Regions from separate parts of the Tardiphaga sp. 709 genome, predicted to be linked through region 1. Evidence: predicted binding sites of a transcription regulator. Region 1 holds the regulator's gene; each other region holds the start of a gene.

Region 1 (7,479 bases):
TCTGGGTCTGCAGGATGAAGCGGCCGTCGAATTTCAGCGACGAGCCGAGCAGCGTGGTCAGCACGATCGCCTCGCCGAGCAGCTTGGCCACCGGCGCGGGATAATCATGCTTGGCGAGCAGCTCGTCGAGCGCCGGGCCAAGCCGCGTCAGCCGCCCGCGCAGATCGAGCGGCGCAACCTCAAAGGGCAGCACCGCGTCATCGACCGGAACGGAGGACGGCGCGCGGATGGGGGCGTCGGGCTGGAGATTTGGATTTGATGGGGTCATGGCGCTCTATTTGGGGGCGGAGGGCCGCAAGTGAAAGGGGGCGATGGAACCGGGAAATCCAGGTGACGCACGGCTTCTTCCCCTCTCCCCCAGCGGAGCAAAGCTCCGCGCAGTGGGAGAGGGTGCCTGAGCGAAGCGAAGGCGGGAGAGGGATAGCCGCAAAGCTCGGCGCTTGTGGATATGCCTCTCCCGTCTCGAACCCGCTTCGCGTGTTCGATCCACCCTCTCCCACGGCGCGCAGCTTCGCTGCGCTCGGGGAGAGGGGAAGAAAAGATCACGCCACCGCGTTGAGGCACCAGGCCAGAATGCCCTTCTGCGCATGCAGACGGTTTTCGGCCTCGTCGAACACCACCGACTGCGGACCGTCGATCACCTCGTCGGTGACCTCATCGCCGCGATGGGCGGGCAAGCAATGCATGAACAGCGCATCGGGCTTGGCCAGCGACATCAGGCGCGCATTGACCTGATAGGGCTTAAGCAGGTTGTGGCGGGTCTCGCCGTCCTTGTCGCCCATCGACACCCAGGTGTCGGTGACGACGCAATCGACGCCCTTCACCATCGCATCGGGATCGTCGCTGAAGGTGATCGGCGCGTTTGCAGCCTTGACCCAGTCCTTGAACGGCTTCTTCGGCGACAGCTGCGGCGGCGTCGCGATATTGAGCTTGAACTGGAAGCGCTCGGCCGCATGCGCCCAGGACATCAACACATTGTTGTCATCGCCGGTCCAGGCCACGGTCCGGCCCTTGATCGGACCACGGTGCTCTTCATAGGTCATGACATCCGCCATCACCTGGCAGGGATGCGAGAACCGCGTCAGGCCATTGATGACCGGCACCGTCGCATTTTCCGCAAGCTCCACCAGCGAGTCATGATTGAGGATACGGATCATGATGATGTCGACGAAGCGCGACAGTACGCGTGCGGTGTCGGCAATGGTCTCGCCGCGACCGAGCTGCATTTCGGCACCGGTGAGCATCACGACTTCGCCGCCGAGCTGGCGCATGCCGACCTCGAATGACACGCGGGTGCGCGTCGACGGCTTTTCGAAGATCATCGCCAGCGTCTTGTTCTTGAGCGGACGATCGGGCTCGGCATTGGTGCCATCCCGCCCCTTCAGCTTCGCCTTCATGGCGGCAGCCGCGTTCATGATATTGCGCAACTCACTGGCCGGCACGGCCGTGAGATCGAGGAAGTGCCGCGGTGACGTGCTCATCACGCGGCTCCCTGCGTCTTTGCAGATGCCTTGGCGGATGAGCCGAGAGCCACGCAAGCCTGTTCCAGCCGCTGCACGGCCTGCTCGATCTCGGCCTCGCTGACGATCAGCGGCGGCAGGAAGCGCACGACATTATCGCCGGCGCCAACGGTGAGCAGCTTCGCGTCACGCAGTGCGGCCACGAGATCGCCCGCCGGCACGACAGCCTTGAGGCCGATGAGAAGACCTTCGCCGCGCACTTCGCTGAGCACATCTGGATGGCCATCGACCACGCCTGCGAGTTTCTGTTTCAGCAACAGCGACATCTTCTTCACATGGTCGAAGAAGCCGGGCTTCAGCATGATATCGAGCACGGAATTCGCCGCGGCCACCGCCAGCGGATTGCCGCCAAAGGTCGAGCCGTGGGAGCCGGGCGCCATGCCTTCAGCCGCTTCCGCCGTGACGAGGCACGCGCCGATCGGGAAGCCGCCGCCGAGCGCCTTGGCCAGCGACATCACATCAGGCGTCACGCCGATGCGCTGATAGGCGAACAACTCGCCGGTGCGGCCCATGCCGGTCTGCACTTCGTCGAATATCAAAAGGATGCCGTTCTTGTCGCAGAGTTCGCGCAATGCGCCGAAGAACGCGTTGCTCGGCGCACGCACGCCACCTTCACCCTGCAGCGGCTCGATGAGAATGCCGGCGGTGTTCGGACCGATCGCCTTCTTCACGGCTTCGATATCGCCGAGCGGCAACTGGTCGAAGCCGTCGAGCGGCGTGCCGTAGCCTTCGAGATATTTGGCAGCGCCGGTCGCGGCGAGCGTGCCGAGGGTCCGGCCATGGAACGCGCCTTCAAAGGTGATAATGCGCGTGCGCTCGGGATGGCCTTTGGAGAAATGATAGTGCCGGGTCACCTTGATCGCGCATTCCATCGCTTCCGCACCCGAATTGGCGAAGAACACGAAGTCGGCAAAGCTCTGTTCGCACAGCCGGGCCGCGAGGCGCTCGCCGTCCGGGCTCTTGAACAGGTTCGACATGTGCCAGAGCTTGGTGGCCTGCTCCTGCAATGCGGCGACCATATGTGGGTGCGCATGGCCAAGTGCGTTCACGGCGACGCCGCTGGTGAAATCGAGATAGCGCTCGCCATCGGTTCCAATCAGCCACGCGCCTTCACCGCGCTCGAAAGCGACATCCGCACGCGCGAAAACAGGCAGCAAGTGAGCCTGAGAGAGGGGCGAAGACGTTGCGTTGCTGGTCATAACCGATCCGATCGAAAAGACTGCGGCCGCGTCGATGACAACTGTGCGAAATCGAACAACGGACCCTAGAAACGAAACGTGCCGCCCTTCTCGGGCGGCACGTGGGCATTATTCTATGTGTGCTGTGAAGACTGTCAACCGCGCACTGCGGCTTTCGAGTCACACGGAGTCGCAGAAAAAGCCGATTTTGCAGCTTTACTTGCAGAAGCATGTGGACGCGGCATGCCCGACTCTTGCGCGCGAGTCACGGCATATTGTAGCTTTTGCCTCGTCGGATACGACATCTCGTGCGGCGGTAGATCCTTTTGACACATCCAGTGCGGCGTAACAGCCGGACGCGAAATTCGCGCCCGGTGAGCGCTAAAGGATTCTGACCGCAGGGATTTTTGAAGTCTCAACTCGCAGCGCTGCCCGGTCAGGCCGGCGCTCACGAAGGGAAAACGGCGATGACGGTAATGACATGGACCGACGATCGCGTCGAACAGTTGAAGAAACTCTGGGAAGGCGGCCTTTCCGCCAGCCAGATCGCTGCGGAACTCGGTAACGTGACCCGCAACGCCGTGATCGGCAAGGTTCACCGCCTTGGCCTGTCCGGTCGTGCCAAGAGCCCCTCCTCGGCAGCTCCGCGGCAGCGCAAGGCGCGCCCGGCGCAGCAGATGGTACGCGTCGCCCGCCCGATGGCGCGCGGCAATACCGCGCTGGCCCATAATTACGAGATCGAGGCCGAGCCCGACCCGATCGCCTATGACAACATCGTGCCGATCAGCCAGCGCCTGTCGCTGGTCGAACTCAACGAAGCCACCTGCCATTGGCCGATCGGCGATCCGTCGAGCGCGGACTTCTATTTCTGCGGCGGCAAGGCCCTGGCCGGTGCCCCCTATTGCGCGCATCACTCGCGTATCGCCTATCAGCCGGCCAGCGACCGCCGCCGCGCGGTCCCAAAGCCGACGCGCTGAGCTGGAAAGCATCTAAACCAAATGAAAATGCCCGGTGATGAGCCGGGCATTTTTTATTTGGGGCTTCTTACCTCGCCCCGCTTGCGGGGAGAGGTCGAGGCCCGCATGCGAAGCATGAGGGCGTCGGGTGAGGGGGACGCTCCACAGACTCCGAAGCCGATGGAGAGTCCCCCTCATCCGACCCGGCGTCGCTGCGCTATGCCGGGCCACCTTCTCCCCGCAGGCGGGGAGAAGGAAGATATCTACTCCGCCGCCTTGTCGAAGCGATCGTCCAGCGCATAGCCGGCGCCGCGCACGGTGCGGATTGGATCGGGCTCACCGGCGGGATTGAGCAGCTTGCGCAGGCGGCCGATATGCACGTCGACGGTGCGCTCGTCGATATAGATGTCGCGGCCCCAGACGCTGTCGAGCAACTGCTCACGGCTGAACACCCGGCCCGGATGTTCCAGGAAGAACTCCAGCAGGCGATATTCGGTCGGACCGAGATCAATCGGGCGGCTGGACCGCACGACGCGGCGCTTGTCACGGTCGAGTTCGATGTCGCCAAACGCCAAGACGGTGGCGAGACGCTCGGGAGCTGCACGACGGAGCAGGCCCTTCACGCGGGCCAGGAGCTCCGGCACGGAGAACGGCTTGACGATGTAATCGTCGGCACCGGTGGCGAGACCGCGAACGCGCTCGCTCTCTTCGCCCCGCGCCGTCAGCATGATGATCGGCAATGCCTTGGTTTCAGGCCGTGCGCGCAGACGGCGGCACAGTTCGATGCCGGAAAGACCCGGCAGCATCCAGTCGAGCACCACGAGATCCGGCACCCGCTCCTTCAAGCGGGTGTCGGCATCGTCGCCGCGCGCGACGGTTTCAACATCATAGCCTTCGGCGTCGAGGTTGTAGCGAAGAAGCGTCGTGAGGGCTTCCTCGTCCTCCACCACCAGAATGCGTGCATTCACAGCCATATGGTCAATATCCTCAGTGACGTCCGAAAAGCCTTTAGGTCATGATCCTTGCGGAAGACTGGCTTCCACTTTTCCGGATCATGCTTCAGACCGTCGGCGTATTCGCGAATGTGGTCATGTCGCCCTTCGGGCGCTTGTCGAGGATCTGTTGGCCCTCGATCATGTAGAACACGGTTTCCGCAATGTTGGTGGCGTGGTCACCGATCCGCTCGATGTTCTTGGCGCAGAACATCAGGTGGATACAGAACGAAATGTTACGCGGGTCTTCCATCATATAGGTCAGGAGTTCGCGGAACAGCGAGGTGCAGATCGCATCGATTTCCTCGTCGCCCTTCCACACCGTCATGGCGGCCGGCAAATCGTGTGCGGCATAGGCGTCGAGCACGGCCTTGACCTGGGTGGTCACGAGGTCAGTCATGTGTTCGAGGCCGCGGATCAGCTTCAGCGGATGGAAATCGCTGTCGAGCGCATTGACGCGCTTGCCGATGTTCTTGGAGAGATCGCCAATCCGCTCGAGATCGGTGGCGACGCGCAGCGCGCCGACGATCTCGCGCAAATCGACAGCCATGGGCTGGCGCTTGGCGATGGTCAGCACGGCACGCTCTTCGATCGTGCGCTGCAACTGGTCGATCTCGGCGTCGGTGGCAACGACGCGCGCACCGAGCGCGACGTCCCGGCGGATCAGCGCATCGACGGATTCGACGATCTGCCGTTCTGCGAGGCCACCCATCTCGGCGACGAGACGGGTCAGCTCCTGCAGATCGTCGTCGAAAGCCTTGGTGGTGTGTTCAAAAGCCATCTCAAATTCCTCCCGCGAATATGTCGCGTCAGCCGAAGCGGCCGGTGATGTAATCCTGGGTGCGGCGATCGGTCGGCGACGTGAAGATCTTGTTGGTCTGATCGAACTCGATCAGCTCGCCGAGATACATGAAGGCCGTGCTGTCGGAGACGCGGGCAGCCTGCTGCATGTTATGGGTCACGATCGCGATCGTGTACTGATCCTTCAACTCGTCGATCAGCTCCTCGATCTTCGCGGTCGAGATCGGGTCCAGCGCCGAGCACGGCTCGTCGAACAGGATCACTTCCGGCCGAACCGCGATGGTGCGCGCGATGCACAGACGCTGCTGCTGACCGCCCGACAGGCTGAGGCCCGACGCGTTGAGCTTGTCCTTGACTTCGTTCCAGAGCGCACCGCCGCGCAGCGCCCTCTCGACGCGCACGTCCATCTCCGACTTGGAGATCTTCTCATAGAGGCGGATGCCGAAGGCGATGTTTTCGTAAATCGTCATCGGGAACGGGGTCGGCTTCTGGAACACCATGCCGACGCGGGCGCGGAGCAGGTTGAGATCCAGCTTCGGATCCAGAATGTTCTGATTGTCGAGCATGAGCTGACCTTCGGCGCGCTGGCCGGGATACAGATCATACATACGGTTGAAGATGCGCAGCAGCGTGGACTTGCCGCAGCCCGACGGGCCGATGAACGCAGTCACCCGGTTCGCCATCAGCGTCAGGTTGATCTTCTTCAGGGCGTGGTGTTCGCCATAGTAGAAGTTCAGGTCGCGCACGGTGACCTTGGGACGGGTCTCGCCCTGCAGGGCCGACGGCGGCGGCATCGAGACGGAAGGAACGCCAGACGACACAGAAAGCTCACTCATTTTGCTGTCCTCTCGGCGCCGAGAATGCGCGCGCCAATGTTAAGGGCAAGTACGGTCAAGGTGATGATCAGGGCACCGCTCCAGGCGAGCTGCTTCCAGTACTCGTAGGGGCTCTGCACGAAGTTGTTGATGGTCACCGGCAGGTTGGCCATCGTCTTGGTGAGATCGAGGCTGAAGAACTGGTTGCTCAGCGCGGTGAACAGCAGCGGCGCCGTTTCACCAGCGACACGCGCGGTCGCCAGCAGCACGCCGGTGATGAGACCGGCGCGGGCTGCACGATAGGCGATCCGCTTGATGACCAGGGAGCGCGGCAGGCCGAGCGCCGAGGCCGCTTCGCGCAGCGGGTTCGGCACGAGACCAAGCATGTCTTCAGTGGTGCGAACCACGACGGGGATCACGATCACGGCGAGCGCAAGCGAACCGGCGAGAGCCGAGAAGCCGCCCATCGGAACCACCACCGCACCATAAACGAACAGGCCGATGATGATGGACGGGGCCGACAGCAACACGTCGTTGATGAAGCGGATCACCGAGGTGAGTTTGTCGTGCTTGCCGTATTCCGCGAGATAGGTGCCGGCGAACAGGCCGAGCGGCGCGCCGATGCCGACGCCGATGACGGTCATGATGATCGAACCGACGATGGCATTGAGCAGGCCGCCTTCCATGGAGCCGGGCGGCGGCGTGTTCTGGGTGAAGATCTGCAAGCTGATGCCGGCGATACCGTTGTAGAATAGCGTGAACAGGATCAGCGCGAGCCAGGTGACGCCAAAGAGAGCGGCACCCATGCAGAGCCCACGGATGATCATGTCGTTGCGACGGCGTGAAGCGTAAATCGGGTTCATATTAGTTGCCCGCCTTCTTTTCCAGACGCAGCAGCATCAGACGCGCTGCCGAGAGCACGAAGAATGTCAGCACGAACAGCAGGAGACCGAGCAGGATCAGACCCGATTGATGCAGACCGTCGCTCTCCGCGAACTCGCTGGCGATCGCCGCCGAGATCGTAGTGCCTGGGCCGAAGATCGAGCCTGTGATACGGAACGAGTTGCCGATGATGAAGGTCACCGCCATCGTTTCACCGAGCGCACGGCCGAGCGCCAGCATGACGCCACCGATCACACCAACACGGGTATAGGGGATGACGACGTTGCGGACGACTTCCCAGGTGGTGCAGCCGACGCCGTAAGCGGCTTCCTTGA
Region 2 (7,479 bases), 2.3 Mb from region 1:
GACCGTTAATTTTGCATCGCGCGGGCGAGATCGCGGCTGGTCAGATGGAAATTCGTGTCCGCCGCCACCGAGGCCTGCGCGAGTTTGACACTAGCCGCCGCCTGGAACACCGCTCTGTGGTCTTGGAAATAGGCTGCGCAGTCCTCCGGCGACGGGTAGCGTCGGAGCAGCGTCCGGAACGCATGACGGTGCACCATGCACAGCCCGCGATGGCCGGATGGCCGGAATGCCAGCGCATCGACATCTGCCCGCCAGACAGGCGCTTCATCGTCGGTTGCGGCGTGGTTGTCGGTCATGATCGCCAATGTCTATCGTGTTTCCCTGCCCTGCCAAAGCGGCTGTGGTTTTGCGTCCGCTCCCGCTCTCCGCTATGACGGGCGCCCACACTGCCGGAGATCCCCGCGATGGCCCTGATGCCGGTTACCGATGCCATGGCCGCGATTCTCGCGGGCGCCGATGCGCTGCCTGAGGAGATGGTGCCGCTGGAAGACGCGTTCCACCGCGTGCTCGCTCGCGACATCGCTTCGCTGCGCACGCAGCCACCGGAGCCCATGTCAGCGATGGACGGTTATGCCGTGCGCGCTGCCGATGCGACTTTGGGCGCCAAGCTCCGCGTGATCGGCGAGATCGCCGCAGGCAAGCCGTTCGACCGCCCGCTGCAGACCGGCGAAGCCCTGCGAATCTTCACCGGCGGCGTGTTGCCCGCTGGCGCCGACGCCGTGGTGATCCAGGAAGACACCGCGCGGGATGGCGATATCGTCGGGATCAACGAGGCCGCGATTTCCGGCAAGCATATCCGCCCGGCCGGCGTCGATTTCAACGAAGGTGATGTCCTGCTCCGCTCCGGCACCCGCCTCACCGACCGCGATCTGGCGCTTGCCGCCGGCATGAACCATCCGTCACTGCCCGTGCGGCGACGGCCCGTCGTTGCCGTGCTTGCCACCGGCGACGAACTGGTGATGCCCGGCGCAGTCCCCGGCCCCGGCCAGATCGTGCTCTCCAATGGCTTCGCGCTGCGTGCATTGGCCCGCGCCGAAGGCGCCGAGGTGGTCGATCTCGGCATCGCCGTCGATACGCTGGAGGCGACCACATCAGCCATTCAGCGCGCGATCGATCTGAAGGCCGACGTGCTGATCACCACCGGCGGTGCGTCGGTCGGCGACCATGACCTCGTGCAGCAATCCCTGATCAATGCCGGCGTCGAGATGGCGTTCTGGCGCATCGCCATGCGGCCCGGCAAGCCGATGATGCACGGACGCCGCCAGGGCATGCGCGTCATCGGCCTGCCCGGCAATCCCGTGTCGTCGTATGTCTGCGGCTTCCTGTTCATGGTGCCGCTGCTGCGTGCGCTGTCCGGTCGAAACGACATCGCCCATGCGATAGAACCCGCGGTGCTCGGCCGTGACCTCGCCGCCAACGACCAGCGCGAGGATTATCTGCGCACGCGCCTCGAGACCCGCGCCGACGGCACCGTGGTGGCAACGCCGGTCGTGAAACAGGACTCGTCGCTGCTGGGGAATTTGGCTGTCGCCGAGGGGCTCTTGATCCGCAAGCCATTCGCGCCGGCCGCGGCTGCCGGCGATTCATGCGCCATCATTCGACTGCCAACCTAGCGGCGCCCCCTCATAGAACGACGCCGCGTTCGGAACTCTCACCTGCGGCATGCTTCCAAACCTTTTTCCTGACTGAGATACCTCAACACGGTTTCAGTCACTGAATTGTCACGTAACGCAGCGAGAGATCGCAGCGAAACAAGATCGGTGGACAAATGGACTATTTCAAACGCTTCAATTTCCTGTTTGCGATGCCAACATTCGACGCCGACGATCTCGAGGGCATTCGCCTCAATCAGATCGTCGATGAGATCGAGCGTTCCGGCTTCGAGGTCGTCAAGGCGCGCAAACTCGAAGACGCCACGATCGCGGTCCAGACCGACGCAGCGATCGGCTGCATGGTGGTCGACTGGGGCAAGAAGGGCCTCGAAGGCAAGACCGCGGCGCTGATCAACCTGATGCGCAAACGCGGCCTGGACTTCCCCATCATCCTGCTGATCCGTCGCAAGCGGTTCGAGGACGTCCCGGTCGAGGTGCTCGATTTCATCGACGGCTATGTGTTCCTCTCAGAAGAAACCCCGCCCTTCATCGCCAAGAACCTGATCAGCCGGTTGAAGCAATATGCCGAGACGCTGAAGACGCCGTTCTTCGGCGCGCTGGTCGACTATGCCGAGGAAGGCAACCAGCTCTGGACCTGCCCGGGCCACAATGGCGGCGTGTTCTACAGCCGCAGCCCGATCGGCCGCGTGTTCATGGAACATCTCGGCGAAGCGGTGTTCCGCGACGACCTCGACAATTCGGTGCTCGATCTCGGCGATCTGCTGACCCATGAAGGCCCTGCTTTGCAGGCGCAGAAGGAAGCCGCGCAGATTTTTGGCGCGGAGAAAACCTATTTTGTGCTCAACGGCACCTCGACCTCCAACAAGGTCGCGCTATCGGCTTTGGTCACCGATGGCGATCTGGTGCTGTTCGATCGCAACAACCACAAGGCGGCTTTGCACGGCGCCTTGATGATTTCAGGCGGTGTGCCGATCTATGTGCCGACGACGCGCAATCCCTGGGGCCTGATCGGGCCGATGAACTGGGATGCGCTCGACGAGGACGCGCTGCGCGAGTGCATCCGCATCAATCCGCTGGTCACCGACAAAGATGCCTGGAAGCGCGAGCGTCCGTTTCGCGTGGCAGTGATCGAACAATGCACCTATGACGGCACCATCTACAGCGCCGAGATGATCATCGCGCGCATCGGCCATCTCTGCGATTACATCCTGTTCGACGAGGCCTGGGCGGGCTTCATGAAGTTCCACCCGCTCTATGCCGGCCGGTTCGCCATGGGGCTCAAGGAGCTTGGTCCGGATTCGCCGGGCATCATCGCGACGCAGTCGACCCACAAGCAGCTCGCGAGCTTCTCGCAGGCGTCGCAGATCCACATGAAGGATCGGCATATCCGCGGCCAGAAGCGCCGTGTCGAGCATCGGCGCTTCAACGAAAGCTTCATGCAGCACGCCTCGACCTCGCCCTTCTACCCGCTGTTCGCATCATTGGATGTCGGCGCGCAGATGATGAAGGGCCGCTCCGGCGAAGTGTTGTGGGACGACACGATCCGGCTTGGCATCGAGCTGCGCAAGAAGATGCGCGCCGTCCGCCGCGAATTCGAGGAGAAGGAAACCCGCACTGAGCGCCGCTGGTTCTTCGAACCCTTCGTACCCGAGCGCGTCGCGATTCCCGACGCAGCCAGCGAAGGCGCCGTTCACAATGTGCCGTGGGAAAGCATCGGCACTGACCAGCTGGCCACCAATCCGGCTTATTGGCAGCTCGCGCCGGACGCCGCTTGGCATGGCTTCCCCGGCATGGAAGCCGGTTTCACCATGACCGATCCCAACAAGCTGACGGTACTGACACCCGGCTTCGACCGCACCACCGGCGGTTATGCGGAACACGGCATCCCTGCGCCTGTGGTGGCGCAGTTTCTGCGCGAAAATCGCATCGTGCCGGAGAAGAACGACCTCAACTCGCTGCTCTTCCTGCTGACCCCCGGCGTGGAAGCCAGCAAGGCCGGCACGCTGATCAGCGGTCTCGTGGCGTTCAAGAAGCTACACGACGACAACGCGCTGCTGGAAGACGTCATCCCGGAATTCGCGCGGCGCAGGCCGGCGCGTTATGCAGGCATACGCCTACGGGATCTGTGCGGCGACATGCACCGGTTCTTCCGCGAGGCCAATGTGAGCGACCTCCAGACCAGGCAATTCTCCGCCGACCATCTGCCGGAGATCGCCATGTCACCTCATGATGCCGCGCGCTGTCTGGTGCGCAACGACGTCGACTACCTCCCCATCGACGAGATCTTCGGGCGTGTCGCGACGACGCCATTCGTGGTCTATCCGCCCGGCATCGCCACGATCGTGCCGGGCGAGCGGCTCACCGAACGGTCCAAGCCGATGATCGATTATCTCAAGATGTTCGAGACCTGTTTCAACACCTTCCCGGGCTTCGACGTCGAGATCCAGGGCATCTACCGCAAGGTCGACGCCAATGGCCGGATCCGGCTTTACACTTACGTGGTCTCCGAATAGGGAGCACGTAAGGAGCCTGATTTGCCAACGGAACTCGAACAGCCGGTCGTCATCCGACCATCACGCGACACCGACGTCGATGCCATGCTCGCGATCTATCGCCGGCATATCCGGCAAGGCGTTGAGGAAGGCGTCAGCGACGCCGACACGCCGCAGCCCGACGATCTTAGAGACCGGCGCAAGAACCTGCGCAGCAAACGGTTCCCGCACCTCGTCGCCACGCAAGGCGGCGAGGTCGTGGGCTACGCCTATGTGGTGCTGTTCCGCAAACGACCGGCCTATCGCTACACGGTCAAGCACTCGATCTATATCCACCACGGACATGTCGGCCGCGGTATCGGCCGCCTGTTGATGCGCGAACTCATCGACGTCTGCGCGGCGGCCGGCTTCCGGCAGATCATCGGCTATATCGATGCCGACAACACGGCCTCGCTCGGCTTGCATGAAAGCTTCGGCTTTGCCCGCGTGGGCTTGCTGCCCGGCGTCGCCTATCGTTCCGGCCGCTGGGCCGACACGATCATGGTTCAGCGCTCGCTGGCCACCGGCTCCACGACACCTCCGCCGCCCATTGGGCGCATGACGTCCACCTAGCTCAAGCGACCGCGGAAGCATTTTCCATGTCCGTCGAGGACCGACGACTGGTGAGGAACAGCCTCCTCAAACCTCGCTCAACGTGCGTTCTGTTGACGGCAAATTAAGCATTGCAGAACACATATGGAACATATAGTGTTCGTTCATGATTTGTTTCGAGATTCTGTGGCTTTGAGTAGTTTGAGAGTGCCCGAACTCGCGCAACCGATCTTCGAACGATCGTCTCTGGATTGAGGCTCACTGTTCGAAGGCCCTTTGAAACGCACGCGGCGGCCGACACCGTCAACTGAGGATGGCTTCAGATGCTCACGCGCAAACAATACGAACTCCTGCGATTCATCGATCAACGGTTGAAGGAAGCCGGCGTCCCGCCCTCCTTCGACGAGATGAAGGATGCGCTCGACCTGCGCTCGAAGTCCGGCATCCATCGTCTGATCACAGCACTGGAAGAACGCGGCTTCATACGCCGTCTACCCAATCGCGCCCGTGCCATCGAAGTCATCAAGCTGCCAGAGCTCGGCGCGCCGGTCACCGGCGGCACCGGACGCCGCGGCTTTACGCCCAGCGTCATCGAAGGCACGCTCGGCAAGGTGCGTTCGGCCGCCAGCATCGCTAGCCACAGCGGCGATGATGACAACGGCCGCACGGTTGCTATCCCGGTCATGGGCCGCATCGCGGCCGGTACGCCGATCGAGGCGCTGCAGACCCGCAGCCACACGATCAGCATGCCCGCCGACATGCTCGGCTCCGGCGAACATTATGCGCTCGAAGTGCGCGGCGATTCCATGCAGGACGCCGGCATTCTCGATGGCGATACCGTGCTGATCCAGCGCAACGAGAGCGCCGACACCGGCGACATCGTGGTGGCCCTGATCGACGACGAGGAAGCCACCCTGAAGCGCTTCCGCCGCCGCGGCGCGTCAATCGCGCTGGAGCCCGCCAACGACGCCTACGAGGTCCGCATCCTGCCGCCCAACCGGGTGCGCATTCAGGGCAAGCTGATCGGCCTGTATCGCCGCTACTGAGGCTATCGCCTCGGCGGACTACTGATCTTCGGGTTGAAGATCGGTTTCCGCCGGCGTCGCATCCGCCGGCCGATTTTGCGGTGGACGACCGCTCTGGATCAGATCGTGCTGGGGCTCATCGGGAATGGCGCGCGACCACGGACGGTCCTGGCCGCGTGGCCGTACAGAGTCGATGGCAAAGCCGTTTGCTGTTCGCTGCAGGCTTACCGCACCATTTCGTTGCAGGCGATCCTGATCGATCACCAGCGCCCTGCAATCTCTCGGCGATTGTCGCGCCGTGACGATGAGCGCCGCTTTCTCGCAATCATCTGTGAAGGCATCCGGCTGTAGAACCAGCGCCACCAAAGCGCCATCGGCCAGCGCCGTGATGCACCCGTCGCGGTCGCAGGACACACCGTGGCTGAGGGAGGCATCCGTTGGCAGCCGGGCGTCGGCATCACCGGCAAGCCACTCCTTCGCGAGAAACGCATCCTTGGCGCTGCGCATCATATGCAGGCGCCCGTCCCTGCCCCGTACCGCAACGCTGCGACCGTCACCCGAGATCAGCATATCGGGCTGCTTGACCAGCAACGCCCAGACAATCGAGAGCGCGAGCACGCCAACTCCCGCAAAGCGCAACGGCGTGCGCAGCAATCCGAGCACGATGATGCCGATACTGGCTGATATCAGCGGTCCGATGCCAAAGGCCGGCATCCGGCCGATGGCGCCGGGCAAGGCTGCCACCCATTGCGTGACCACAATCATCCACTGGATGCCGACATCCATCAGCCGCCAGAACACACCGTCAAAGCCGAACGGCATGGCCACCAGACCGAGAATGCCCGCCGGCATCACCAGCGCCGAGACCACCGGCATCGCCAGGAGATTGGCGACAACGCCATAAGGCGTGACGCGATGGAAATGAAACGCGGCATAGGGCGTGGTGGCGAGGCCCGCGACCAGCGAAGCCAGTACGAGCATCGCGATCTCGCGTCCGCCCCATAGTGCCACGCGCGCCGTCGCGGAATGATCGGGCGAGGCAAACAGCGCGGGCATGCCGATCTGCACCAATGCGACCAGCCCCAGCGTCGCCGCGAATGACATCTGAAAACTGGGATGCACCAGCGCTTCCGGCGCGACGATCAGCACGACCATTGCCGCCACCGCCAGCGTGCGGAACGTCACCGCCCGGCGATCGACCATGACTGCAATCAGCACGACGGCTGTCATGAAAAACGATCTCTGCGTCGCGACTTCAGCACCTGACAACAGCAGATAGAACAGTGCTGCGAATAACGCCGCAGCCGCTGCGACTTTCTTGATCGGGAATGTCACCGTCAGGACAGGGATCAGTGCCAGCAGTGCGCGTATCGCAAAGAACACCACGCCGGCGACAACGGCCATATGATAGCCGGAGATCGACAGCACATGACCGAGTCCGGAGATGAACATCGCATCATTGACGTCAGCCGAAATCGCATCGCGGCGGCCTGTGAGCAGCGCCGTGGCAATGGCGCGGCTATCGCCCGAGAGCACAGTGCGGATCCGCGCATCGATGGCGTCGCGTAGCCCCTGCATGGTCGCCGAATAGCGTAGCGCCACACTCGGCTGTATCGGCGGATCGACTGCCTTGATGCCGCCCACCACGAAGCCAGATGCGCCGATCCCTTGAAAGTACAGATCGCGTCCGAAGTCGTAACTCCCCGGCCGGAGCGGCGACAGCGGCGGCTGCAGCCTTGCCTTCAATTCGACGAAGCT
Region 3 (7,479 bases), 1.3 Mb from region 1:
CACACCTTCGGTGATTTCCAGCTCAAGTCGACCGGGCTGCAGGCCGGTTTCGAGCAGGATCGAATGCACGAGGCCGACGAGATCACCATGCATGAACTGCGCGGGCGACAGGTTGACCGCGATCTGCAGCGGTACCGGCCAGGAGGCAGCCTCGAGGCAGGCCTGGCGCAGGATCCACTCGCCCATCTCGACGATCAGACCACTTTCTTCGGCCAGCGGAATGAAGTCTCCGGGCGGCACGAAGCCGCGGGTCGGATGGATCCAGCGGGCCAGCGCCTCAAAGCCCGTAATGTCGGCATCGACCACGGTCTGGCCAGCGCGTGCCTGCGGCTGGTAGTGCAGCGACAATTCGCCATTGCGGATCGCGGCCGAGAGGTCCTGATGCAGCACGCGGCGATCGCGCAGTTGCTGGTCCATTTGCGGCTCGAAGATGCTGATCGAACCGCGCGACTGCGACTTGGCACGGAACAGCGCCGCGCCGGAATTCGCCAGCAGAGCGGCTGGGTCATGGCCGTCGCGCGGGAACAGCGAGATGCCCGTGGTGACGCCTGTCCGCACCGATTTGCCCTCGATCGGGAATTCCTCCGCAAGGGCCGCGGAGATCCGCTCTGCGATCAACAGCCCGGCCGCGGGCTGCGCGCCGTCGATGATCACGCCGAACTCGTCACCGCCGAGCCGCGCCACAACTCCGCCGCCCACGGCTGCATCGACACGACGCGACACCTCGATCAGCAGCTTGTCGCCGATGGCGTGACCGAAGACATCGTTGACCTCCTTCAGGCCGTCGAGATCGATCGACAGCACCGCGAATTCCTCGGAGGTCTCGCCGCAGGCATCGATCATCTGCGACAGAGCCTGCAAAAAGGCCGGGCGGTTCGGCAGATCGGTCAGGCCGTCGTGATAGGCCATATGCGCCATCCGCGCCTCGGTCTGGCGGCGGTCGGTGACATCTTCGTGGGTCTTGATCAGATATTGCGGCTCGCCTGCTTCGTCGAGGACGGTAACCCGGCGGGTCAGGAACAGCCGCAATCCGTCGCGCGTGCTGATCGGATGCTCTTCCGCAATCGGTGTTCGGCCCCTGATCGCTGCCTGATCCCGGCTGACGATCAGCTTCGCTTCTTCCGGGCGAAGCATTTCGGGAACGGTCAGACCGATAGCGTCTTCGCGTTTACGACCCAGAATGACCTCTGCGCCGCGGTTGGCGAACAGATAACGACCGGTGCTGATCTGCTGCACCATCAGCGACACAGGAATGTTGTCGAGTACGGTCTCAAGGAATTTCTTGGCGTTCTCCAGTTCCTTGGACAGCGACTTGCGGTCGGTCACATCCTCGAACAGCGCAATCAGGAATGCCGGCTCATTGCGTTCGTTAAAGGCAATCACGCGATTGCTATCCAGCGTGCGGACGTCTGAACCAATCTCCACATTGAACTCGCTGCGACACTGACTGCGTGTTTCCACTGCCAGGGCATCGGCTTCGGCAATCGCTTTCGCAGACTGTGCGGAGAATATCTGATCCGGTCGCTTGCCGACGATCTTATCGCGCGAGAGTCGAGAGAAGGTCTCGAAAGCCCGGTTGGCGAAGATATAGCGGCCGTCGTCAATGGTCTTGGCCGCGACGCAGATCGGGACGTGATCAAGGACAGATTCGAGGAACTGCTTGGTGGTCGCAAGCTCGCGCTGCAGGAAACGCTGCTCGGTGCAGTCCTCATGAATGCCAATGGCGCCGCCATTGGGAAGCCGGCTGAACTTGACGTGGACGGATTGCCCGCCGGGCATTTCGGCAATGTACTCGCCGGCGGAAACAGTCTGCTCGTAGAAGCTCTGGGTGGCCAGATCGAGCTTGCCACGCTGGCGGCGTAACTCGCGCAATCCTGGGCCGGTAATATCCTTGGTGATGTCGGCGCGCGTCAGGTCGTAGATCTCGAGATAGCGATCATTGCAAAACACGACCCGCTTCTGGTCGTCGAGCATCACGATGCCTTGGCCGAGATGATTGAGGGCAGAACCGACAAACGCATTGCGCCGCTGCTGCTCGCGACGCACGTTGCGCAGTGCCGAGGCGACCCACAGCACAATGGCGGCGAGAAATGCCAGCGCGACAAATCCACCGATGAGAAGCTGCCAGATCATTTGCGGGTCGAGTTCGCTGATATAATGAACCGCCGAGGATTCCGCATGGGCTCCGGTAATGCTGCCAAGAAGGCACGCGACCGCGATGACGGACACTGCCGCCTTGCTGTCTGATCGCCCGATCTTGCCAGTCATTACACACCCGCGTATTCGCAGCGTGAGTGTTTGGTTACAGGTATGTGGATCAGGTAAATGCGTATCGTCGCACCTGCAGAATGCGGCGAAAATTGGTGGTAATTAGCTGTGATGCTTAATGTTTTACTAATACGCCACAAGGTCGAACCGCGGATGACCTGCGCAGCAAACTATCGGACGCGACATGGACAAGGTTGAATGCGTGGTGGTGGGCGCCGGCGTCGTGGGTCTTGCGATCGCCCGGCGACTGGCGGAAGCGGGACGCGAGGTCATCGTGCTGGAGGCTGCGGACGCGATTGGTACCGTGACCTCGTCGCGCAACAGCGAGGTCATCCATGCCGGCATCTATTATCCGGCCGGCAGCCTGATGGCGCGGCTCTGCGTCGCTGGAAAACAGGCGCTCTATGATTATTGCCGGGATCGCGGCATCCCACATCGCAACTCCGGGAAACTGATCGTCGCCACACGTCCGGAGGAGATCGCCAAACTGGCTTCGATCAAAGCGCACGCCGAAGCCAATGGCGTCGCTGACCTCCAGCAATTATCCGGGACAGAGGCACGGGCGCTGGAGCCGGCACTGGCTTGCGAAGCCGCGCTGTTGTCCCCCTCCACCGGAATTGTCGATAGCCACAGCTACATGTTGTCGCTGCGCGGTGAAGCGGAAGCCGCCGGCGCGGCCTTCGCGTTCCTCGCGCCGCTGGAACGTGGCCGGGTCACCGCCGACGGTTTCGAACTGGATGTGGGCGGCGAGGCTCCGATGACACTCGCCTGCGACATGCTGATCAATTCCGCAGGCCTGTCCGCAACCGCGATCGCTCGCATGCTCGACGGCATGCCGCTCGACCTGATCCCCCCGCTTATCTGGCGAAGGGCTGCTACTTCAGCTGCAATGCGAAAGCGCCGTTCTCGCGGCTGATCTATCCCGTGCCGGAACCGGGCGGCCTCGGCGTGCATCTGACGCTCGATCTGGCCGGCCAGGCGCGTTTCGGCCCTGACGTCGAGTGGGTGGATCACATCGACTACACGGTCGATCCGGCACGCGGAGAGAGGTTCTATCCGGCCATCAGGCGCTACTGGCCGGACCTGCCCGACGGCGCATTGATGCCAAGCTATTCCGGAATGCGGCCGAAGATCGTGCCGCCCGCAGTCGCGGTGCAGGACTTCATGATCCAGGGTGCCCAGACCCATGGCGTGCCGGGCCTTATCAACCTGTTCGGCATCGAGTCACCGGGGCTGACATCATCCCTGGCCATCGCGGACTACGTAGCTGACATGGCGGAAAATTAAACGCGAAGGGTTGCAGGCGAAGCGATCCAGGCCAACCGAATAACTGGAGCTTCGTCGCAAACCTATCGCGGAATGAGGACAAGACGTCATAGCACCTACGCCAAAGCAGTGACGTAAACGGCAATGTCGATGCTGTGATTTATCGTTCGATGATCAGTGCAGCCGTTGATCAGTGCACCGTGTCGCTGGCCCCGTTTTTGAGACGCTGTATTTCGTCCCTGACCATCAGTTTTCGACGCTTGAGTTCGACGATGCGGAGATCGTCGGTAGACAGGTGCACGAGCGCTTCGTGCAATTCGCTTTCGAGAACTTTGTGCTTGCGTTCCAGTTCGACGAGATGCGCCTGTAGTGCCATTCGAAAACTCCTCGGTAGGATTGAACCTCAGGATACGTTCGGTTGGACGATGAATTCTACATGACAGTGGACATCTGTCGATGGGTATTGAAAAGTGTATTTTGAGTTTCAGGTATCGTGTGAAACGAATCGTGACCTGATTGCGCCGCAAAAACATGGAACCGGACGGCTTGCGTGGTGCGCCTGCACCGGCGATAGTCATCCTAGAAATTCCTCGCAAATGACTTGCGAATCCAGTCAGCTAGAAACATGAACGACGACGAAGATCGCGAACTCCCGTTAGAACTCGCCCGATTGCAGCAGGAACATCGCGACCTCGACGCCGCTATCGATGCCTTGCAACATTCACCGGCACCCGATCTTTTGCGACTGCAACGGTTGAAGAAGAGGAAGCTTCAGCTGAAAGATCGGATCTCCTTCATCGAAGATCAGATCACCCCGGATATTATTGCCTGAGACAACGCGTCGCGCTGTGGCTGTGGGTTAAAGAACGGCCAGGGCTGCGAACTCAACGCGTAACGATCAATGGATCGGCTTTCTTTGCGTCACGGTGACTGCGGTCGGCTGGGCGCTGAGCTGGCCCATCATCAAAATGGCATCGCGATGTGGCGCGGCGGAAGTTTGCGCGCACGCGGCACATCATTCCACGTCTGTTGTTTGTATCGTTCACCGACGTCTTTACCTGGATGGGCTGCGCGAACTGATCAAGTGACGCTCGCACTGGGCGGCCTGACGCTGGCGCAGCGCAAGCCGGCTTCGGCGGATGAAGACGCGCGACGGGAAGATCGCTCACAGGGCGCCGAACTTGACATAAGAACAAAATAAGAACACGCTCGCGCCGAAATCAATCGACTCGTGAGGGCACCATGGCCGACATCACCTATTACGTCGCACTGCCCTTCTTGCACGACGACTCCGGTTCGCCGGCCGCCGGTGCCGCCGAGGAATGTCAGAGTGCATCCGGCGCCATCCGCCGCGCCGAACTCTTGTCCCGTACGCCAGGCTCGATCGGCGCATTGGCCTTCAGCCGTACCGGCGATCCGATGATCGGCGAGTTCGGCGACGCGCAGGTGATCCGCGCCTTTGGCGAAGTGCCAAGCGACCTCAGCGCATTGTAAAGGCGCCAACGTCGACGATCGACTAGCTACACTTTCGCAGGTCACGGCGTCAGGCGGCCGCCGGCCCGCGGCTTTTCGGCAGCGACACCAACGCCTTGGAACCCCGAAATGCCGGCTTCATGGAACGTTTGACCGGCTTTGCAGCAGGCGTTCGGGTTTTCTTTTGCATGGGATTTGTTACAAGGCTTGCCAGTCTTCACCAAGACGAGATCATGTTTGCCACGCTCCTTGCCACGCAAGGGGACGACATTGTATTTCCAGCCTATCTTTCTGGATTCGCGAAAGAAAATACGGAATGACCGCGCCCGTCGCCATTATTATGGGAAGCCAGTCCGACTGGGAAACCATGCGCCATGCCGCCGAAACGCTGACTGCACTCGGCGTATCCCACGAGGCACGCATCGTCTCGGCCCACCGTACGCCGGACCGGCTGGTCGCGTTCGCCAAGGGCGCCAAGGCAGCGGGCTTCCAGATCATCATCGCCGGTGCCGGCGGCGCTGCGCATTTGCCCGGCATGGCCGCGGCGCTGACGGAACTCCCGGTATTCGGTGTGCCCGTGGAATCCAAGGCGCTGTCCGGCGTCGACTCACTTTATTCGATCGTACAGATGCCGGGGGGCGTGCCCGTCGGCACGCTGGCCATCGGCAAGCCCGGCGCGATCAATGCGGCACTGCTCGCGGCGAGCGTGCTGGCGCTGCACGACACGGCACTGGCGACAAAGCTCGCCGCCTGGCGCAAGGCGCAGACCGATGCCGTGGCTGAAAAGCCGGAAGGTGCGGCGTGAGCGCTGTGGTGACGAAGGTTCTTAAGCCAGGCGATACGATCGGCATTCTCGGTGGCGGCCAGCTTGGTCGCATGTTAGCGATGTCCGCAGCACGCCTCGGCCTCCGCTGTCAGGTCTTTTCACCGGATCCGGATTCGCCGGCTTTCGACGTGGTGCAGAACGCGACATGCGCTGAATATGCGGATGTCGAGGCGCTCGAACTGTTCGCCAGTGATTGCGACGTCATCACCTACGAATTCGAGAACGTGCCGGCCGCCACCGCGATGATCCTCGACGCGCGGCGCCCGGTTCTGCCCGCGCAGACAATCCTGCAGACCACGCAGGATCGTCTGGCCGAGAAGGATTTTGTAACGTCGCTGGGTATCGGCACCGCCGCTTACGCAGGCGTTGCGAATGCTGGCGAGCTTCATGCAGCGGTCAAGAAGATCGGTCTGCCAGCTGTCATCAAGACGCGTCGCTTCGGTTATGACGGCAAGGGTCAGGCAATCATCCGCGAGGGTGACGATCTCGATCAGGTCTGGAAGGATCTCGGCACCAATTCCGCGATCCTTGAAGCCTTCGTGCCGTTCGAACGCGAGGTTTCGGTCATCGCTGCACGCGGCGCCGACGGTCAAGTCGAATGTTTCGACGTCACCGAAAACGAGCACCGCGATCACATCCTGAAATTCTCCTATGCGCCCGCACGCATCTCCGACGCGCTTGCCGCGAAGGCACGCGAGATCGCCGAGAAGATCGGCACCGCGCTGGTCTATGTCGGCGTCTTTGCCGTCGAACTGTTTGTCGTGCCGGGCCAAAAGGACGCCATTGACGGTGCGACGCTTGTCGTGAACGAAATCGCGCCGCGCGTGCACAATTCCGGCCACTGGACGCTCGATGGCGCCTCGGTGTCGCAATTCGAACAGCACATCCGCGCCATCGCCGGTTGGCCGCTCGCCAAACCCGTCCGCCACGGCCAGGTCACCATGATCAACCTGATCGGCGACGACATTCTCGACTACGGCAAGTGGCTCACCGTCCCCGGCGCCACCGTGCATCTCTATGGCAAGGGCGCGCCGAAGCCCGGCCGCAAGATGGGTCATGTGGTTGAAGTGAAGCCGGCGACGTAACGACGCCGGCTTCACCGCCTCATTCGTCAGCTGGTCGCCTTGCCTTCCACCACACCAGCGGGCTCGTCACTCAGCCAGCGATAGATCGCGCCGCCGAGAACACCGCCAACCAGCGGTGCCACCCAGAACAGCCACAACTGCTGCAGTGCCCAGCCGCCGACAAACAATGCCGGCCCGGTGCTGCGCGCCGGATTCACCGACGTGTTGGTGACTGGAATGCTGACGAGGTGGATCATCACCAGCGCAAGCCCGATTGCCAGCGGCGCGAAGCCCGCAGGCGCCTTGCCGTGTGTGGAGCCCATGATGATGAACAGGAACATCATGGTCATCACGACTTCCATGATGAAGCCCGCGACCATGCTGTATTTGCCGGGCGAATGATCGCCGTAGCCGTTCGACGCAAAGCCCTTGGCAAGGTCGAAACCGGCAGCGCCGCTGGCGATGACATACAACACGGCCGCACCTGCAACCGCACCGACGACCTGCGCGATCACATAAGGGAGAATCTGGCCGGCGGGGAAACGTCCACCCGCCGCAAGACCCACGGTGACCGCAGGATTG
Region 4 (7,479 bases), 2.2 Mb from region 1:
TGCTGCCGAAGCGCGCGGTCACGTAATTCGCGACAGCCGCGATCTCCGTATCTGAATGGCTCTTGCCAAAAGCTGGCATCGAGAGTGCGCCTTGCGGCGTATGCCGCTTGGTGCCGGAGATCACGATCTGCGCCACGTTCGTCGCGCCGGGATCGTTAACGGCCCACGCGCCAGTCAGCGTGGCCATGGGCGAGAGTGCGCTCTCGCCTGTCCAGCCATGGCAGCTCACGCAGGCGCCCTGGAAGACCGTCTTGCCAAGCGCATTCGCTGTCATGCCGTCTCTGTGCGAGGGCGGTGCGGGTGGCGCGAGTTTCGCGGGCAGATCAGGCGAGGGCAGCGCCGGCACTGTGCGCAGGAATGCGACCATCGCCTTGATATCCGTCGGCGCCATCTTGCTGAAGCTGTGGTCCACCGCTTCGCCCATCGGCCCTGAAGCGGTGCCATGACCTTTGGCATGTCCGATCGACAGATAGGAAACGACATCGTCGTCGCTCCAGCCGCCAAGGCCTGTCGTCTTGTCCGAGGTGATATTGAAGGCCCGCCATCCGGCGGTTAGGGCGCCAGCGAATTTCTTGCGGTTGTCGAGCGCGAAGCCGAGATTGCGCGGCGTGTGGCATTCGCCGCAATGCGCCAGCGCCTCGACGAGATAGGCGCCCCTGTTCCATTCCGGGCTTTGCGACGTATCGGGTTCGAAGCGCGTATCGGGATTGAACAATGCCGACCAGAACGTCATTGCCCAGCGCTGATTGAACGGAAAGGCAAGCGTATTCTCAGGCGGCGCTGCGCGCACCGGTGCGAGGCTGAACAGATAGGCCTTGACCGCGAGCGTGTCCGCATCGGTCATGTAGGTGTAGGACGTATAGGGCATTGCCGGATAGAGGCGGGCGCCGTCGTGGCGCTTGCCGCTTCGAACGGCGTCGAGAAACTGCTGATCGGTGTAGTTGCCGATGCCTGTCTCTTTGTCCGGCGTGATATTGGTCGAATACAGCGTGCCGAACGGCAGTTTGAATGCGAAGCCCCCGGCATATTCCTTTCCGCCGGGCGCAGTGTGGCAGACCATGCAATCCGCCGCACGTGCGAGATATTCGCCGCGCTCGATCGGGCTGGCGTTGGTCATGTTGGCGGGAGCGCCGGTCGGATTAGCGCCCTTGTAGTCCGCCAGCGCCACTTTCGGCCCACCAGAGAAGGCCATCGGTCCGGGACCGCGCACATAGAGCGCGGCGCCGGCTGCAGCCACGACACCGATCACAATGACGCTGCCGAGAATGCGACGTGCGGCGGGCGTCATGACTTCTTCCTCTCGGCGATCGCATCGCGGTCGATCGGCATCCTCCGCAACGCAACGCCAGTCGCGGCATAAATCGCATTACGCAGTGCCGGCGGTCCGCCGATCACGCCGCACTCGCCTATGCCGCCGGGCGCTTCGCCACTCTTGATGAGGTGGACATTGATTTTCGGCATCTGGTCGATCCGAAGCATGCGGTAGTCGTGGAAATTGGACTGCTGCACGCGTCCCTTCTCGATGGTGATATCGCCATAAAGTGCGGCTGTGAGGCCGAACACGATGCCGCCTTCGATCTGCGCCACGATGGTGTCAGGATTGACAGCGATGCCGGTATCGACCGCCACGTTGACCTGACGCAGACGAATTTCACCCTGCGAATCGATCTCCGCTTCGACCACAGTCGCGATCGAGGTATCGAAGGTGGGCTGGATGCTCACGCCGCGTCCGACACGCGGTGGCAGCGGCTGACCCCAGTTGGCCTTCTCTGCCGCGAGATTGAGGGCCGCCAGCATCCGCGGCGCCTTGCCGAGCAATTCACGCCGGAACACGACGGGATCCTTGCCGGCCTTGCGAGCGAGCTCATCCATGAAGCTCTCGATCGCGAACACATTGTTGTTCGGGCCGACGCCGCGCCAGAAGCCGGTCGGCACCGCCGGCGGTTCGACACGGACATATTCGCACTGGAAATGCGGGAAGTCGTACGGCTGGTCCGCAGCACTATCGATGGCGTCGATGTCGATGCCCTTCTGGAACGCAGGCGGCAGCCAACGCGCGATCACGGCCGAGCCGGCGATCTTGTACTTGAAGCCGACCACTTTGCCGTTCGACAGGGTCGCCGAGATGTTGTCGCGATAGACGGGGCGATAAATGTCGTGCTGGATGTCCTCTTCGCGGGTCCACACCACTTTGACCGGTCCATTGACCTGTTTGGCGATGCGCACCGCCGTCACCACCATGTCAGGCTCAAGCCTGCGGCCGAAGCCACCACCGATCATGTGCTGGTTGACCGTCACCTTGTCGACCGGCAGGCCCGCGGCCTTGGCGGCTTCGGATTGCACCCGCGACATGATCTGCGTGCCCGTCCAGACCTCGCAGGAATCTCCCTTGAAGTGCACCGTGCAATTCAAGGGCTCCATGGTCGCGTGCGCAAGGAACGGCATCTCGTAGGACGCGTCGATCCGTTCGCCGGTCGCGAGACCCTTAGCGATGTCGCCGACGGATTTGGCGATCACGCCGTCCGTCTCGCTGGCCGTGCGCAAATGCGCCCAGATGTCCTTCGAACTGATCTTCGCGTTGGGCCCTTCGTCCCAGGTGATGTCGAGTGCTTCGAGCCCAGACTTGGCGGCCCACATGTGGTCGCCGACCACGGCCACGAGGTCGTCGAGCACCACGATCTGCCGCACGCCCGGAATCCTCTTCGCCGCGCGGTCATCGACCTTGGCGAGTTTGCCGCCGAACACCGGGCACTGTGCCAGCGTCGCGAATGTCATGCCCGGCACCATCGCGTCGATACCGTAGATCGTCTTGCCGTTGACCTTGTCCGGTGTGTCGAAGCGCTTCAGCGGCTTGCCGATCACCGAGAAGTCTTTCGGGTCCTTGAGCGCGACGTCCTTCGGCGGTGTGAGTTTGCCGGCGGCGTCGCACAACTCGCCATAGGACAGTTTGCGCCCGCTGGCCGTATGCATCACTTGCCCATTCGACGCCGTGCAGCTCGCAGGTTCGACCTGCCACTGTTCGGCTGCGGCTTGCACCAGCATCGCACGCGCGGTTGCACCGGCATTGCGCAGCGGTTTCCAGAATGCGCGCACCGAAGTCGATCCGCCGGTCGCCTGGATGATGAAAATTGGATTGCCGTAGAGCTTGTCGCTGGGCGGCGCATGTTGCAGCGTGATCTGCGCATAGTCGGCGTCGAGCTCTTCGGCGAGGATCATAGCGATGGCGGTATAGATGCCTTGCCCCATCTCGACTTGCGGCATCACCAGTGTCGTCTTGCCGGTAGTGTCGATGCGGATGAACGCGTTGGGGGCGAATTTGCCCTCCGTCGTATCGGGAGGTTGCGTCGGCTCATTGGCCGCGCGGACCGGAAGCTGGAAGGCGAACATAAAGCCGCCGGCAAAGGCGCCAGCGAGCAAATTGCGCCGTGACAGGCCAGAAGGCTTGTTTGCAGGACTGGCCGCAACAAGCATGTTGTCTGCAAGTTTCATGGCCGACTCCTAGGTTTGCCGTTCGGAGGCAGCATGCTTGATGGCTTCACGCACCCGGACATAGGTGCCGCAGCGACAGATATTTCCGGCCATGGCGGCATCGATGTCAGAATCGTCGGGGGTCGGCGTAGAAGCGAGGAGCGCCGCCGCTGACATGATCTGTCCGGATTGGCAGTAGCCGCATTGAATGACTTCGAGATCGAGCCAGGCTTTCTGCACCTTGGCGCCGACCGGTGTGGCGCCGACACCTTCGATTGTGGTGATGGCGCGTCCGCTCACCGCACTGACCGGCAGCAGACAGGAGCGCACGGCCCTGCCGTCGACATGCACGGTGCATGCTCCGCATAGCGCAACGCCGCAGCCGAATTTTGTGCCGGTCATGCCGAGAATATCGCGCAGCACCCAGAGCAGAGGCATGTCGTCTGGTGCGTCGAAGGACTTCTGCTCGCCGTTGATATTGAGATTTGCCACAGTGAGACCCCCGTTTGCTCGACTCGATGATGCAATGGCGAATGGTTCGTCATCGACCAACGACGGTACTATAGGCGTACGGTCATCATTTCAAAAGCAGCAATAAGATGCAGCAGGACTATACATTGGTTTGTATGTCGCGCGAGCGTGTCTGTCGGATAAATCGCGGTAAAATCTGCGCGACGTCATCCGACGCCCTCTGTCGTGGGCGTCGGATGACTTTTATTCAAAAGAATATTGCGGTTGCGTTAGGCTCGGCCTGCCCGAAAAACGGCACGCGATCTGCCGACTGTGGGGCTAGTACCGCTCCGGCACATACATTTCGGCTGGCACCGGCGTGCGGTGATAGTCGGGATTGCGCACGCGTGCAGGCAGAACCACAGGCGGATGCTCGACCTCCTGATAGGGAAGCTGTTCGAGCAGATGCGCGATGCAGTTCAGGCGGGCCTTCTTCTTGTCGACGGCCTGCACCACATGCCACGGGGCTTCCGGAATATGCGTATGCTCGAGCATCGCTTCCTTTGCCTTGGTGTATTGCTCCCAGCGGGTGCGCGCCTCGACATCCATCGGGCTGAGCTTCCACTGCTTGAGCGGATCGGCGATACGCATCGAGAAGCGCAGGTGCTGCGCTTCATCGGTGATCGAGAACCAGTATTTGACCAGGATGATGCCCGAGCGCACCAGCATGCGTTCGAATTCCGGCACCGAGCGGAAGAATTCCTCCACGTCATCTTCGGTGCAGAAACCCATCACGCGCTCGACGCCGGCGCGGTTGTACCAGCTACGATCGAACAGCACGATCTCGCCGCCGGCGGGAAGGTGCGAGACGTAACGCTGGAAGTACCATTGGGTGCGTTCGCGCTCATTCGGCGCGGGGAGTGCGGCAACGCGGCAGACGCGCGGATTGAGCCGCTGGGTGATCCGCTTGATGACGCCACCCTTGCCAGCGGAATCGCGACCCTCGAAGATCACCACGACCTTGAGCTTGTTCTGCTGCACCCAGCTCTGCAACTTCACCAACTCGCCCTGCAGGCGGAACAGTTCCTTGAAATAGAGGCGTCGCTCGATGGTCTCCGCCGGGCTGTGGTCGGACATTTCGTTGGTCAGGGCGTCGAGACGATCGTCATCGATCTCGAGCTCGAGTTCTTCGTCGAAGCCGTCCAGCATCTCTGCACGAATGCGGTCGTGGATTGCTTGCGCGTCGTCGAGGGAATGTTCGGTCATGGTAGCTCCGCTTGTATCGAATGGGTCCACGGTTATGGACCGATGCAAATGTCAGCGGTGTGACACGGCCCCCCATGCCCGGAGCGAATGGGCAAATGGCTCCAATGGGTCTCGCCGCCGCTGTCCATGCAGGACGGGGTACCGCAAGCCGAAATTCAACTACGCGTGATTGGCGCTACCTTGAGAGCCAAGCGTGCGCATCTGAGGTCGCGGGGCTCGTTGACCAAGGAAAAATGTGATGAATAAATTCATTCTGTTGGGCGCCGCTTTACTGATCGCCGGCACTTCGAGCTCGACCGCGCAGGCCAAAGACGGGCATAGCGCTGCCAGCAAGCATCGACGGATCATGTCCTCTCACGCGCGGTATGAGGGAAGCGCCCCCGTAACGGTCTATCGCGGATTTGGTGCCGGCCCCGGTTCATATGGATACAGCGCGCCATATGGATATGGCGGCGGTTCATACGGCGGAGATGACAATGCGGAGGGCCGAACGAGCGGCGGCTAGGACGCCTTGGCAGTTTCGGCTGCTAGCCCACTCGCAGACGGAATAGGCGGCGCTGCGCCAGGTCTCAGGTGGCAGCGCAGCGCCGTCTACAAACCCAAATCATAATTTGTACGCCGTGCGGAAGCCGCCCCAATGGCGTCCCTGTATGCGCACAGGCACGTCTATCTCGCGCATCATCACGGTCTGACCGTTGCCCATGTCGCGGGCATAACTCTGGATCAGGTAGGAACGTGTATTGCGACCGGCGGCCAATCCAGCCGGATCGTTGAAGATGCGGCGGTTGCGGCAGTTGGCCGTATTCCAGGCGACATCACCCGGGCGCTGCGGCTTGGAATAGATGCTGTTATGTACCGGTAGATAGCCGTTGCGGTCGATCATGGCGCAGAACGCCATGCGGCTGTCCTTGGCGAGAAATGCATCCTGGAATTCGGGGAGTGCGCGGTCGGCCCAGCCGAGAATCTTTGTCCGGTACTGCACCGGACTGGAGCCAGGGATTTCGACGTAGTTGTCGTCGAACATGTCGTCGATGCTGATAGCGCCGGATGCAATACCGTCGGCAAAGATCTTGTTGAGCGCGGCGCCGGCATCAATGGCGCGGGTGACGAATTCGGTGTTTTCGTCATGAATAGCCCATAGCCGGTCTTCGATCCGGCTGATGAGATGGTTGTCGGGCGCGACGAACAGTGCCTGTGCGCCGGCGGGGGAATGTTCGGCAATGCGCAGGCGGCAGGGGCCGACCTCGCTGAGTTCAGCAGCAACGATGTCGTGCAACGGAAGCCGGTTCGCGTCTGGTCCGCCGATGAGGATCCCGTCCATCGAGATTTCATAGACCGGTGCGCGGATCTGGCCGCCGCGCGCCTGAAGATCGACATTGAGGTGACATGGCAGCTTTTCGCGTCGGCGCTCGTCTTCGCGCTCGCTCTGTTTCAGCAGTACCGCGCAGCGGGACTTCAGCCGTGAGGCAAACATCGTCACGGCCTGGCCGGCCTGCGCGACATGCTCGCCATGGGCAGCCGCTTCCTTCGCAGCGCTATCGATTTCCGCGGCGCTGTCGCCGACCGAGACGATGAACTGCGAGGCGGTGGTGGCATTGTGCGACATCTCGCTGGTCGTCGCGTTCTGCTCGGCGACTGCGCCATTCACATTGGCAAACACCGGGCGGATCGCGTCGATGGCGGTGGAGATGCGATGCACCGCATCGACCGAACTCGCAGCGTCGCGCTGCAGGGTGTCGATCTTCTTCCTGATCTCTTCGGTGGCGTTCTGGGTTTGCACCGCCAGCGCCTTGACCTCGGTGGCGACGACCGAGAAGCCGCGGCCTGCAGCGCCTGCGCGTGCCGCCTCGATGGTCGCGTTCAGCGCCAGCATCGTTGTCTGCCGGGCGATCTGCGCGATCAGCTCCAACACATTGCTGATTGCAGCGGAGGAGTCGCGCAGCCGGTCCACGTTGGCGCTGGCTTCATGGGCGGCGGCGCCGGCCTCGTCCGCAAGCCGGCTGGCATCGCGCACCTGGGCGCCGATACCTTCGGCCGAGTGGGTGAATTTATCGGCCGCCTGCGCGAAGGTCGTGGCGGTGGATTGCGCGGCACTGCTGCGGTCGGCCAGCACATCGGTGCGGGCGCGGATGGCGGAGAGGGTGGTGGCGGTCGATTCGGCGCCGCCGGCGACGGAGGTCGCGGCACGCTCAAGCTGGCGGATAAGCGCGCCCAGCTCGAGTTCCAGCAACTCCAGGATGTCCCCAGCGGTATCTGGTTCAGGGTGCCGCGGTGCTACAGAAGGCGCTGTGTTTT

What was found. Region 1 encodes PhoB, which activates phosphate uptake and scavenging genes when phosphate is short. Its sites were predicted from a motif close to TGTCATNNANCTGTCAT; they were not measured.
Region 2: the regulator PhoB is predicted to act here: its motif matches at 1,709-1,725, upstream of RSO67_RS00390 (Orn/Lys/Arg decarboxylase N-terminal domain-containing protein).
Region 3: the regulator PhoB is predicted to act here: its motif matches at 3,960-3,976, upstream of RSO67_RS13305 (YdcH family protein).
Region 4: the regulator PhoB is predicted to act here: its motif matches at 5,233-5,249, upstream of ppk2 (polyphosphate kinase 2).

The regions. Positions count from the first base shown of each region.
Region 1 is NZ_CP135529.1:4,047,320-4,054,798, reverse strand. It holds gene RSO67_RS19750 (Hsp33 family molecular chaperone) at 1-268, opposite strand, end outside; gene argF (ornithine carbamoyltransferase) at 543-1,481, opposite strand; gene RSO67_RS19740 (aspartate aminotransferase family protein) at 1,481-2,719, opposite strand; gene RSO67_RS19735 (GcrA family cell cycle regulator) at 3,166-3,675, shown strand; gene phoB (phosphate regulon transcriptional regulator PhoB) at 3,918-4,622, opposite strand; gene phoU (phosphate signaling complex protein PhoU) at 4,714-5,427, opposite strand; gene pstB (phosphate ABC transporter ATP-binding protein PstB) at 5,456-6,283, opposite strand; gene pstA (phosphate ABC transporter permease PstA) at 6,280-7,125, opposite strand; gene pstC (phosphate ABC transporter permease subunit PstC) at 7,127-7,479, opposite strand, start outside.
Region 2 is NZ_CP135529.1:74,827-82,305, reverse strand. It holds gene RSO67_RS00400 (hypothetical protein) at 6-305, opposite strand; gene glp (gephyrin-like molybdotransferase Glp) at 405-1,613, shown strand; gene RSO67_RS00390 (Orn/Lys/Arg decarboxylase N-terminal domain-containing protein) at 1,769-4,126, shown strand; gene RSO67_RS00385 (GNAT family N-acetyltransferase) at 4,211-4,717, shown strand; gene lexA (transcriptional repressor LexA) at 5,020-5,742, shown strand; gene RSO67_RS00375 (ComEC/Rec2 family competence protein) at 5,761-7,479, opposite strand, start outside.
Region 3 is NZ_CP135529.1:2,700,680-2,708,158, forward strand. It holds gene RSO67_RS13295 (EAL domain-containing protein) at 1-2,268, opposite strand, end outside; partial or broken gene RSO67_RS13300 (NAD(P)/FAD-dependent oxidoreductase) at 2,453-3,555, shown strand; gene RSO67_RS13305 (YdcH family protein) at 3,725-3,910, opposite strand; gene RSO67_RS13310 (YdcH family protein) at 4,160-4,366, shown strand; gene RSO67_RS13315 (hypothetical protein) at 4,777-5,028, shown strand; gene RSO67_RS13320 (hypothetical protein) at 5,148-5,327, shown strand; gene purE (5-(carboxyamino)imidazole ribonucleotide mutase) at 5,324-5,812, shown strand; gene RSO67_RS13330 (5-(carboxyamino)imidazole ribonucleotide synthase) at 5,884-6,918, shown strand; gene aqpZ (aquaporin Z) at 6,945-7,479, opposite strand, start outside.
Region 4 is NZ_CP135529.1:1,852,838-1,860,316, reverse strand. It holds gene RSO67_RS09355 (cytochrome c) at 1-1,288, opposite strand, end outside; gene RSO67_RS09350 (xanthine dehydrogenase family protein molybdopterin-binding subunit) at 1,285-3,489, opposite strand; gene RSO67_RS09345 ((2Fe-2S)-binding protein) at 3,499-3,906, opposite strand; gene ppk2 (polyphosphate kinase 2) at 4,258-5,184, opposite strand; gene RSO67_RS09335 (methyl-accepting chemotaxis protein) at 5,789-7,479, opposite strand, start outside.